Methylomonas sp. 11b: one gene and its partner. The protein of the gene in region 1 binds, or shares a complex with, the protein of each later gene. Links are inferred from orthologs where the notes say so. Each region holds a gene or a part of one and is shown in the gene's direction. Other genes may lie near its edges.

What was found.
Region 2: the proteins of uvrB (region 1) and uvrD are in contact, whole or in part, in a crystal structure (PDB 7EGT), measured with the Thermus thermophilus proteins. The link is inferred for Methylomonas sp. 11b from one-to-one orthologs. Residues at the interface, in WP_096411307.1 of Thermus thermophilus: Glu23, Leu25, Arg26, Asp27, Gly28, Glu29, Arg30, Phe31, Arg55, Glu326, Asp327, Phe328, Glu379, Ser382, Gln383, His398, Gly400, Arg401; in WP_096412145.1 of Thermus thermophilus: His654, Arg656, Phe657, Gln666, Asp668, Glu669, Lys680, Arg681, Leu682, Ser683, Lys685, Tyr686, Ala687.

Annotation. Positions count from the first base shown.
Region 1 is NZ_KI911557.1:264,391-270,466, forward strand. The notes cover bases 1,820-4,717. They hold uvrB (excinuclease ABC subunit UvrB), read left to right. Parts: upstream 1,820-2,169; coding sequence 2,170-4,266; downstream 4,267-4,717. Other genes in these bases: METH11B_RS0101215 (ABC transporter substrate-binding protein), read left to right, coding at 1,820-2,133; METH11B_RS0101225 (putative bifunctional diguanylate cyclase/phosphodiesterase), read left to right, coding at 4,400-4,717. In the rest of the region: METH11B_RS0101205 (MOSC domain-containing protein), read right to left, coding at 1-369; METH11B_RS0101210 (PilZ domain-containing protein), read right to left, coding at 382-771; more of METH11B_RS0101215, read left to right, coding at 910-1,819; more of METH11B_RS0101225, read left to right, coding at 4,718-6,019; METH11B_RS0101230 (TraR/DksA C4-type zinc finger protein), read left to right, coding at 6,053-6,076. UniProt on the Escherichia coli protein: The UvrABC repair system catalyzes the recognition and processing of DNA lesions. A damage recognition complex composed of 2 UvrA and 2 UvrB subunits scans DNA for abnormalities.
Region 2 is NZ_KI911557.1:1,510,707-1,516,841, forward strand. Bases 1,966-4,922 are described here. They hold uvrD (DNA helicase II), read left to right. Parts: upstream 1,966-2,339; coding sequence 2,340-4,505; downstream 4,506-4,922. Other genes in these bases: METH11B_RS0107015 (YgaP family membrane protein), read right to left, coding at 2,005-2,238; pyk (pyruvate kinase), read right to left, coding at 4,572-4,922. Outside these bases: METH11B_RS0107000 (protein-disulfide reductase DsbD), read right to left, coding at 1-1,129; divalent-cation tolerance protein CutA, read right to left, coding at 1,111-1,428; METH11B_RS0107010 (FxsA family protein), read left to right, coding at 1,501-1,941; more of pyk, read right to left, coding at 4,923-6,005; gap (type I glyceraldehyde-3-phosphate dehydrogenase), read right to left, coding at 6,014-6,135. UniProt on the Escherichia coli protein: A helicase with DNA-dependent ATPase activity. Unwinds DNA duplexes with 3'-5' polarity. Translocates on single-stranded DNA with 3'-5' polarity. Initiates unwinding more efficiently from a nicked substrate than double-stranded DNA.

The DNA of each region.
Region 1 (6,076 bases):
TTGGTAAACCAGTCGGCACTCGGTTTGTAAAAAATCGCTCAGCCAGGCATCGGCACTATCGCCGCAGGTTTTGGCGACACAACAGTCGTGCCAGACCACCACTTCAATGTCGTCGCCGTCTGTAGCTTGCAAAGGCAGGGCTAGATCCGCTTGATTGGGAGCCGACAAAATTAATTGTTGATCTGCAATGCGGGTTTTAATCAACGCCATTTTTGGTAAACGGCGTTGGCTGAGGAACTGTCTATCGCTGTCTATCAGCATCCATTTTCTATCGTACAGCAAGCCCTTCTGATCAACCGGCCAGTGTGCCACACGAATTCCGGCCAGCGATTTGACCGGGTATATATAAATTTCACTGAGTATCGGCATATTATTTTGCTGTTAGCTGAATAGCAGATCGGTTTGGGTATGCAGTAAATGCTCTGCTAAATGTTTTTCAATGTTGTCGAACTTGATGCCGTAACGGCCATTTTCCCGGTCGCAATGTACAACAAGTGCGGAGATATCAAAACGCTTGCCGTCGGCGAATAGTAAATACAGGAATATGCGCTTATTCTTACCGAGTTTTTTCTCGCTGAATATCGCCGCGCCACGGCTACTGACATCCCGCAACACGACCGGAAACAAGCGTGGAAACCAGATGCTTTTGACTTTAACGGCAGCACGGATGTCGTTGCGTCGATAGCGAACCGCACTACGCTTGTTAGACCATGAGCTATCAATCGTGACCTCTTGATCGAGAAAATCTAAAGAGAAATCTGGCTCAGACATGGCAAACGCGGCGAATGTAAAGGTGGCTAAGTATTGATGTTAAACCACTAAAATTCAATAGAGCGGGACGATTATTGACAGAGCCCGGCCGAACCGAATCCGTTAAAATAGCGCTTTTATGTCGTTCCGTATCGGATTATGAAAAAAATTGCGATTATTTCATTTTGTTTTTGTTGGATTTTAGCGTTGTTGCTAAGCGACGCAATTGCCGCGCCTGCCAAGAAAGCCGCACCGGCCAAACCGCAGGTCACCAAGCCCGCCGAGCCTGCCAAGCAGATAGTCAAAATCGGCTATTTCAGTCAGGAGCGAGCAGCGCCGGCAGCCTTGTCCAACCTTGATCCGTTTATCCAGAACAAAGGCCAGATCGGTGCCGAATTGGCGATTGCCGACAATAATACCACCGGGCAATTTACCGGCCAGCACTACGAGTTAAAGAAAGTGGTGGTGCCGGTTGGCGGCGATTTACAGCAGGCCTTCAATCAATTAGGCGACGATGTTGGTTTGGTGGTGTTGAACGTGCAGTCTGACCAACTAAACAAGCTCGCCGACTCGCCGGTGGCGAAAAACAAATTGCTGTTCGATGCCGCTACCAGCGACGACGAGTTGCGCAACACGGATTGCCGCCATCAGATTTTGCACCTATTACCCAGCCGGGCCATGCGTGCCGATGCGCTGGCGCAATATATGCTCAAAAAACGCTGGCAAAACTGGTTTTTGGTGATAGGCCCCACGCCGGAAGACAAGTTATATGCAGCGGCCATTAAACGCGCGGCCAAGAAGTTTGGTATCAAACTGGTCGCGGAAAAAGCCTGGACCAACGATTACGATGCCCGCCGTACCGCCCAATCCGACGTGCCGGTATTTACCCAAGTGGACGATTACGATGTGTTGGTTGTTGCAGACGAACAGGGCTTGTTTGGCGAATATCTGGATTACCGGACCTGGAAACCGCGGCCGGTGATCGGTACCCAGGGTTTGATCGCCACCGCTTGGCATAGAACTCATGAACAATGGGGCGCGGTGCAATTGCAAAATCGCTTCAAGGACACGGCAGGCCGCTGGATGGAAGAAGAAGATTACGCGGCCTATCTGGCGGTGCGGGCGATAGGCGAGGCCAGCGTTCGCAGCAAGTCCAATCAAACCCAGGCGATCAAGGATTATGTGTTTTCCGAGGCGTTTGCGTTGCAGGGCTATAAAGGCATGCCTTTGTCGTTTCGCCCTTGGGACGGGCAATTGCGACAGCCCGTTCTGTTGGCCGCGCCACGTTCCCTGGTGGCCGTGGCACCGGTTGAAGGTTTTTTACATCCTAAGACCGAGCTGGATACTTTGGGCTATGACCAGCCGGAAACGGCTTGTAAGTAACATGGTGTTAACCAAAATCCTAAGTGGGTTACAAGAATGAGTGACAAACGGCGCATGGAAATCAGTCAGTCGGCGATCACTGGCATTCTTGGTGTGGAGGAGGCGAGGCCGCAAAAAAAAGGGCCGGCGCATAAACCGTTCAAGATTCAAAGCCGTTATCAACCGGCCGGGGACCAGCCTACTGCCATCGCCGAGTTGGTGGATGGCATCAACAATGGCGAATTGCATCAAACTCTGTTGGGCGTGACCGGCTCGGGCAAGACCTTTACCGTCGCCAATGTGATCCAGCAAACCCAGCGGCCGGCAATGATCATGGCGCCAAATAAGACGCTGGCGGCACAGCTGTACGGCGAAATGAAGGAGTTTTTTCCGGATAACAGCGTCGAGTATTTCGTTTCCTATTACGACTATTATCAGCCCGAAGCCTATATCCCGGCCTCCGATACCTTCATTGATAAGGACGCCTCGTTGAACGAACATATCGAGCAAATGCGGCTATCGGCTACCAAAGCCTTGCTGGAAAGGCGCGATACTATCGTGGTGGCCACTGTTTCGGCGATTTACGGCTTGGGCGAGCCGGAATCCTATTTCCAGATGGTGCTGCATCTGGTGCGCGGCGATATGATCAAGCAGCGCGACATCCTGCGCCGTCTGGCTGAGATGCAGTACACCCGCAACGATACCGAACTGCGCCGCGCCACTTATCGAGTGCGCGGCGAGGTGATCGATGTGTTTCCGGCCGAATCGGAAGAACAGGCCTTACGAATTGAGTTGTTCGACGACGAAATCGAGCGCTTGTCGATGTTCGACCCGCTGACCGGCGAAGTCACTCAGCGCTTGGCACGTTTCACGCTCTATCCAAAAAGCCATTACGTCACGCCGCGCGACCAATTGCTCAGTGCGGTAGAGAAAATCAAAATCGAACTGGCCGAACGCCTGGAACAATTGCGCGACAATCATAAGCTGGTGGAAGCGCAACGCCTGGAGCAGCGCACGCTGTTCGACATCGAAATGATCATGGAAGTCGGCTATTGCTCCGGTATCGAAAATTACTCTCGGCATTTGTCCAATCGTGCGGATGGCGAATCGCCACCGACCATGTTCGATTATTTGCCTAACGATGCCTTGGTGATCATCGACGAAAGCCATGTCACCGTGCCGCAGATCGGGGCAATGTATAAAGGAGACCGTTCGCGGAAGGAAACCCTGGTGGAGTATGGCTTTCGCTTGCCATCGGCCTTGGACAACCGGCCGCTCAGATTCGAGGAATTCGAACAAATCTGCGGCCAGCGTATCTATGTGTCCGCCACGCCAAGCACTTACGAGAAAGAACATTCCGGCGCGGTGGTAGAACAGGTGGTTAGGCCGACCGGCTTGGTCGATCCGTTGGTCGAAGTGCGGCCGGCGACCCGCCAGGTCGACGATCTGTTGTCGGAAATCACGAAACGCACCGCTGTTCAGGAACGGGTGCTGGTCACCACCTTAACCAAACGTATGTCCGAGGATTTGACCGATTATTTGATGGAGCATGGCGTCAAGGTACGTTATCTGCATTCGGACACCGAAACGGTGGAACGGGTGGAGATTATCCGCGACTTGCGGCTGGGGGTGTTCGATGTGCTGGTCGGGATCAACTTGTTACGAGAAGGGCTGGATATACCGGAAGTGTCGCTGGTAGCGATTCTGGATGCGGATAAGGAAGGTTTCCTGCGCTCGTTGGTATCGCTGGTACAAACCATAGGCCGGGCGGCGCGGAATGCCAACGGCAAGGCCATATTGTACGGCGACAAAATCACGCGCTCTATGCAGTTGGCTATCGACGAAACCGAACGGCGCCGGAATAAGCAGATAGCGTTCAATAAAGAACATAATATCGAGCCTAAAACCATTTTCAAATCGGTGACCGATATATTGGAACTCTCGATTCCCGGTTCCGGCGGTTCGATTTCCAATGCCAGAGCCAAAGTCGCCGAGCCGGCTGGGAATTACAAGGCGATGACACCGAAACAGGCCGCCAAAGCCTTGAAACAACTGGAAGAAAAAATGTATCAGCATGCCAAAAATCTGGAATTTGAAGATGCCGCCCGCGTCAGGGATCAGATCAAATTGTTACAAGCCGAGATGGTCATTTGAGGGGCTTGAGTTTGTAATTAATGCCTTGGCTAACTATTATTTAGTGAATGTTGTCGAGGCCCGTCGCTTGCAAGCTTGGTCGGCAGAAGCTAAACGACGATAGCGAATTCATGAAACAGACGCTGGGAAAAAGATGATACCCGCCAAAAACATATTGAACGAAAATGTTCGCGTGCTGAAAAGCGAGGTATCTAAAACCACATATCAAGGCGTGGCTATCGCGCTTGCCAGCATTATCAGTGCGCTGTTGGCGTTGAGTTATTACTACGTCGGCGAAATCTCTTTAAACGGCATCATCAAAGCACAAACCGAAAACTATGGCTTGTGGATGCTCGAAGCTTTACCGTTCATTTTCGGGTTTTGGGGCCAATATTCCAGCTCGGTAATCGCTTATCAAGCTGGGGCGATGATTTTGGATCAGACCCAGGAATTGCGTTCCCGAGCCGAATCGCTGGAAAAACAAGTCAGTTATTCCACCACCCACGATTCGGTAACAGACTTGCCGAATCGGGTATTGTTCTACGACCGGGTGGAACAAGCGATTTTAGCCGCCGGCAATCAAAACAAAATGCTGTCTATTTTGCTGGTGGAAGTGGCCAATTTTAAGGAAGTGTACGACACACTGGGCCGTAACAGCAGCGATCTAATCCTGAAACAGATAGCCACACGTTTGCAAAGCGTGGTGTTGGGCACCGATAGCGTCGCCCGTATCGACGGCAATATTTTCAGCGTCTTGTTGTCGGCGGTGGATAACGAAACAGCCGGCCTCACCTTGGCGAAAAATATCCAGGCGGCTCTGGATCCGGCGTTTAAAGTCGAACGTCTGAGTCTGGTGATTCATAGCAATATCGGCATCGTTAATTTTCCCGAGCACGGCGACGATGTGGATACGCTGGTGCAAAAAGCCGGCGTGGCATTATTCGTTGCTGGCCAGTCACACGAAGGTTACACCACTTACGCGCCGTCTTACGACGATCACAGTCCTCGCCGTCTGACCTTGATGAGTGAACTGCGCCAGGCCATCGAAAAAGAACAATTACATATTTACTACCAGCCCAAAGTGTCGGTGGCGACAGGGCAAGTTTATGGTGCGGAAGCGTTGGTGCGTTGGCAGCATCCCAAGCACGGCTTTATCTCGCCCGACGAGTTTATTCCGATGGCGGAGAGAACCCGAGTGATCAAGCATCTGACTTCCTGGGTGTTGAAACAATCGTTTAAGCATTGCGCCGAATGGCGTAAACGCGGCTGGGAATTGATTATTTCAGTTAATCTGTCCGCCAAGGATTTGCACGATCCGGAACTGCCGGATGTGATGGCTGGTGTGGCGGCGGCAGCCAATATCAAGCCGGGTTGGATGATGCTGGAAATTACCGAGAGCTCTATCATGACTGATCCGGAGCGGGCAATGGAAGTGATTCAGCGTCTGAATGAAATGGGCTACAAATTGTCGATTGACGACTTTGGCACCGGTTATTCGTCACTGGCTTACTTAAAACGCATGCCGTTGACGGAATTAAAAATCGATAAATCGTTTGTCGTCGATTTGTTGCATAGCGAAAACGATGCGGTGATCGTCAAAGCCACCATCAATCTGGCGCACAATCTGGGTTTGCAGGTCACGGCCGAAGGCGTGGAAACTCAGGAAATTATGGACAAACTCAGCAGTTATAAGTGCGATTTGGCGCAGGGTTACTTGTTTAGCAAGCCGATGCCGTTCGAGGATTTTGGTGTGTGGCTGGAAGCCCATCGTTAGATACAAAGCTATGCATAGTCAGGAGTCGCAATAATGTCCACGGCCTGGGCCGGCGGT
Region 2 (6,135 bases), 1.2 Mb from region 1 along the record:
CCGAGGCAAACACGTAGCTCAAGGACAACAAAAATGCCTTACGGGTGCCGATTTGGTCGCCGTGACCGACGATGATCCCGGATAAAATGGGGATCATCGGAAATACACAGGGCGTAAAGGCCAACAGCAAACCGAATCCAAAAAAACTGAATAAAGTCAGCGCTAAACTATCATGTCGCAAAGCATTGACGATTTTGTCCTGCTCCGACAACTCGGCTACCGCAGCCGGCTTGACTGGTGCCAAGGCGTCCGCAGCCGGCAAGTCCAAACTCGCTTCGGCTTGCATCGGCGGATAGCAGACCCCACGGTCGGCACAACCTTGAAACTTTGCCAGCAATTTGATCGTTTCGGCCGCCGAGCTTCCGCGTAGTAGCGGTACGTCGATGCTGATCTGACTGCGGTAGATTTGCACCTGGCCAAATTCCGCATCGTGGTAGGCGGCCCCTTCCGGAAGCTGCAAAGGCGTCAATTGCGTCTGCGAAACACCCTGCAATTTAAGCGACAACTTATCTTTGTATAGGTAATAACCTTCGGCTATTTGCCAGCTCGCTTGCACGGTATTTGGATCTTTCAGACTGGCGAAGAACTGAAACGCTTGCTCCGGCGGCAACAACTCCTCTGAAAACAAACCCGGCGTCAAGCCCTTTAAGCCTTTCACAAATTGATTAAGCGCTCCGCTATTTGCAGCGGGCGGCGCTAACGGCAAGGCAACATCCAGCAGCACTTTTTGCGGGGGATAACAGACGCCGGCATCAGCACACCCCTGATATTTAACCAACAGCTTCAGTTGGGTTTGACGGTTTGGATTAATCAACGGCAACACCACGTCGAGCGCATTTCGATAGACCGACACTTCGCCCAAACTCGGATCATGCTCAACAAGTCCATCCGGCATGACTGCCTGACCCAGTTGAATCGCTTCGGTCTGCGATTGAAACTTGGTTTTATCCCGATACAGGTGGTAGCCTTCGACTATCTGCCAGTGCAATTCGACTTTATCGGCGGTGCCTGCTGTGGCCGTTAACTTAAATGCTTGCTCCGGTGGCAAAAAATCCTGACTATCGAGCGCCGCCGCAGTGCGCCAAAAAACAGCCAACAAACATAATAAAATCAGTCGATGCCAAGGCATGAGTCTATCCATTTCAAATAGTCCAGCGAGCCGCGTTCTATCGCAACCGCAATAATTTCCGGGAGTTGGTAGGGGTGTAGGCTTTTCAAGGTCGCCTCAATCGCCGCATAACGGTCTTGATGACTTTTGATGAGTAGCAAATGTTCCTGAGCGGTTTCGATTTGGCCCTGCCACTCATAAACCGAACGCACACCCGGCAGTATATTGACGCAGGCGGCTAATTTTTGGCTGATGAGAACGCCGGCAAGCTTGTCGGCAACCTCTACATCCGGGCAGGTACAAAGAATCAATTGATACATCGCGATATTATCCTGGAAATTGCACCAAGATGCTCTTAGTATTAGCGGCTTTTTACCGCAACCGAGCTGACCATGAAAACCATGCAAATTATGTTTATCGCTTTTTTGATCGTGCCGTTTGTGGAAATTTACGTGCTATTGCAAGTTGGCGGCTTGATCGGCGCCTTCCCCACTATTCTATTGGTGGTGTTTACGGCGGTACTGGGTGCTTGGCTGCTGCGTCGTCAAGGCTTCGCCACCTGGCAGCGCTTCCAGTCCGGGTTGGCGCAAGGCGAAATTCCGGCTTATGAAATGATCGAAGGCCCCATTTTGCTGGTAGGCGGAGCGCTGTTATTGACACCGGGATTTTTCACCGACATGCTCGGCTTCGCTTGCCTAATCCCGACCTTACGCAGAAAGATTGCTCAGTACATCATCGAGCACCATTTGCTGCAAACCCAGGTGGGCCCGGTATTTCAACAAGCACGCAATTCGCAGACTATTATCGAAGGCGAATACAACAAACAAGATTAACAAAGTCTCTTGAATCCGAATCCGCGCCGGAATCGCGGATTCGGAGCCAGCAACTAAGGCTGATTAGCCCTCGGAAGCCGTATTGCTACCCAAGGTATTTTTATCCAAACTCGAATATGCCGGGCACCAGCCTGAATAACTGGTCGCAACCAAGGCCAAACCAACCAACAACATCAATATGCTGGCGGTAAACAGCGAAACGCTCAGCAGTACCACCCCTGAAACCATGCGGACTTTCTTATCTTTCTCGCCGATGTTGTGCTCAAATTTGATCAAACGTTTATAATCGAAGCTCATTTCCAATCCTCTCTGTGTTGTAGTTATTAGTCCCGACGCACGGCTTTCCCTTAAAGGCAAGCAAATATACACAGCTCTTCAAAATCTGCAAGTTATAAAAAATGGACGTCTCTTCTATCATCACCTCTCTAAACGACGATCAACGTCTGGCCGTTTCTGCCCCGATGCAAGCCATGCTGGTACTGGCCGGCGCCGGTAGCGGCAAAACCCGGGTGCTGGTCCATCGCATCGCTTGGCACATCCAGGTCAACCAGATTTCGCCTTATAACATCCTGGCGGTAACGTTTACCAACAAAGCCGCCAACGAAATGCGCAACCGTATCGAAGAGTTACTGGAGACTCCAGCCCGCGCCATGTGGATAGGCACTTTCCACGGCCTGGCTCACCGTTTACTGCGGCAACACGCCAAGCAAGCCAATCTGCCGGAAACCTTCCAGGTAATGGACAGCGACGACCAATTGCGCATCATCAAACGGCTGATGAAAAACCTGAATCTGGACGACAGCAAATGGCCGCCCAAGCAAGCGCAATGGTTTATCAATGCGCAAAAAGACGAAGGCATCCGCGCCAAGCACATGCAGGACAGCGGCGATTTTTATAACCGGCAGATGAAGCAAGTTTATCTGGCGTACGAAGAAGTATGCCAACGCTCCGGCCTGGTGGATTTTGCCGAATTACTGCTCAGAGCTCACGAATTGCTGCGCGATAACGAAGATTTATTGGCGTTTTATCGGCAGCGCTTCGTACAAGTCCATGTCGACGAATTCCAGGACACCAACACCATTCAATACGCCTGGCTGCGCTTACTCACCGAAGGCAACAACAATCTATTCGTGGTCGGCGACGACGATCAATCGATCTACGGCTGGCGCGGTGCCAAAATCGAAAACATCTTCAATTTCCAAAAGCATTATCCCGAACACGGCATCGTCCGCCTGGAGCAGAACTATCGCTCCAGCGGCCATATCCTGAAAGCCGCCAATACCTTGATCGCCAACAACGACAACCGGATGGGAAAGGAATTATGGACCGATGCCGGTGAAGGCCAGGCCATTTCTCTATATTCGGCGTTTAACGAGCAAGACGAAGCCTATTTCGTGGTCGAGAAAATTCGGCAATGGGTTAAGGATGGCGGCTTGCGTAGCGACACAGCGATTCTGTATCGCTCCAACGCCCAATCGCGGCAATTCGAAGAACGCTTGATGACCACCGCCACGCCCTACCGGGTTTACGGCGGCCTACGCTTTTTCGAGCGCATGGAAATCAAAAACGCCCTCGCCTATCTGCGTTTGTCGACTAATCCACACGACGATCCTTCCTTTGAACGGGTAGTGAATACGCCAACCCGAGGCATCGGCGCCAAGACCCTAGACGACATGCGGATTCTGGCCCGCGAACAACAGCTGTCGCTATGGCAAGCAGCCTTGGTGATGTTGGAGAAAAATCAGTTGCCGGCCCGCGCAGCGAATGCTTTGCGCGGCTTTTTAAACCTGATTCTTGCGCTCGGCGAAACGACGAAAGAGCTGAGTCTGCATGAAACCGTCAAACAAGTAGTCGAGACCAGCGGCCTGATCGAACTTTATAAGAAAGAAAAACAAGACAAAGGCGAAGCCCGGGTAGAAAACCTGGAGGAACTGGTCAACGCCGCGCGCTTGTTCGACTACGATAGTGAAAACGCCGAGAACATGGGCGAGTTGGACATGTTTTTAGCGCACGCCGCATTGGAAGCCGGTGAAATGCAAGGCGAAGTCGATGAAGATTGCGTGCAGTTAATGACGCTACATTCGGCCAAGGGTTTGGAGTTCAAGCTGGTATTTCTAGTGGGCTTAGAAGAAGGCCTATTCCCTTCTCAGCAAGCGCTGGACGACGCCAGCCGGTTACAGGAAGAGCGCCGCCTGTGCTACGTCGGCATAACTCGAGCGATGCAACAGCTGTATCTGACCCACGCCGAATCCCGGCGCCTGTACGGCAAAGACAGCTATCCGCGCGCCTCACGGTTTTTGCGCGAACTACCGCAGGAATCAATTCAGGAAATCAGGTTACGCGCCAACGTCAGCAGACCGGCGACCAATAGCGCATCGCAAACCAAAAGCCTGGGCAGCAAGGGTACTTACAAACTGGGCCAGCCTGTCAGGCACGAGAAATTCGGCGAAGGCGTGGTCCTGCAAATGGAAGGCGAAGGCGAACAGGAACGGGTGCAAATCAACTTCCGCAACGCGGGCATCAAATGGCTGATGCTGGCTTATGCCAAACTGGATGCTGCTTAGAATAGGTTGAAGACGCGGCGTCCGGATAAACCGAACGCCGCGAAACAAGGCAAGCCGACTAAAAAATTAGTCGGTGACGATGATAACTTTCAGGGAGTTAGTGCCGCCGCTGGCGCCGGTCAAATCGCCTTTGGTGCGAATCAGCGCATCGCCCGCTTTTACGACACCACGGACTTTCAAAGCCTTAATCAGACTGTCGGTTACGCTGACCGATTCCATCTTCTCTTTGGCAAACGGAATGGGGAATACACCTTTGTAAAGGGTCACACGACCCAGGGTGCGTTCCTGGCTGCTGAAGGCAAAGATAGGAATATCCGAGCTAATCCGCGACATCCATAGCGGCGTGGAGCCCGATTCGGTCAAAGACGCTATCCCGGCGATTTTGGTATGGTTCGCCATATACATTGCAGACATCGCAATGGCTTCGTCCATCCGTTCGAACTTGTCGGTCATCCGGTGCATGGATTTGGTCACGCTAGGTTGCTTTTCCGTTTCCAGACAGATACGCACCATGGCTTGCACGGTTTTCACCGGATGCTTGCCGGAGGCAGTTTCCGCGGACAACATGATCGCATCGGTACCGTCGACAATAGCGTTGGCCACATCAAATACTTCCGCACGGGTTGGGATCGGATTCTCGATCATCGATTCCATCATCTGTGTCGCGGTAATCACGGCCCGGTTCAGTTCGCGCGAACGACTGATCAGCAGTTTTTGAGCGGCTGGCAGATTGGCGTCGCCGATTTCAACCCCCAAGTCGCCACGCGCGACCATGATCGCGTCAGAGGCCAAGATGATTTCGTCGATAACTTCCATGGCTTCCGCACGCTCTACCTTGGCAACCAAGCCGGCGTAAGAACCGGCTGCTTGCAAAAGCTCACGGGCTTCGTTCATATCAGCTGCGGTGCGCGGGAAGGAGATCGCCACGTAATCGGCTTGAATCACCGCAATGGTTTTGATGTCTTCCTTGTCCTTATCGGTCAAGGCCGCTGCAGACAAGCCGCCGCCCAACAAATTGATACCTTTGTTGTTGGACAAATCGCCGCCCACTACCACTTTCGTGTTGACGCGGGTATTGTCGATCACATCGACCACATCCAGGACTACCCGGCCATCGTCCAGCAACAAACGGGTACCGGGTTTAACTTCGCGAGCCAAAGGTTCGTAGCTGATACCCACTTGGGTATTATCTCCGTCAAGTTTGCCCAGATTAATATCCAAGGCAAAATCCTGACCTTCTTCCAGCCAGACTTTGTTGTCTTTGAAGCGTTCGATACGGATTTTGGGACCTTGCAAATCAGCCAGAATACCGACCCTGCGGCCGGTTTTCTTGCTTAATTCGCGAACGCGGTTGGCGCGATCAATATGATCCTGCGCCGAACCGTGCGAGAAATTAAGCCTTACAACATCGATTCCAGCCTCGAACAACTCTTCAAGTACACCGGGCTTGTCCGTAGCAGGTCCCAGCGTAGCCAGGATTTTCGTTCTTCGTAGCAGCATGTAAACCCTTATTTAGCGTTGAACAAAGCAACCGTGGTATCGAGCATACGGTTTGAAAAACCCCATTCGTTGTCGTACCAGGACAGGACTTTCACGAAATTGCCGCCGGTGACTTTGGTCAGACCCGCTT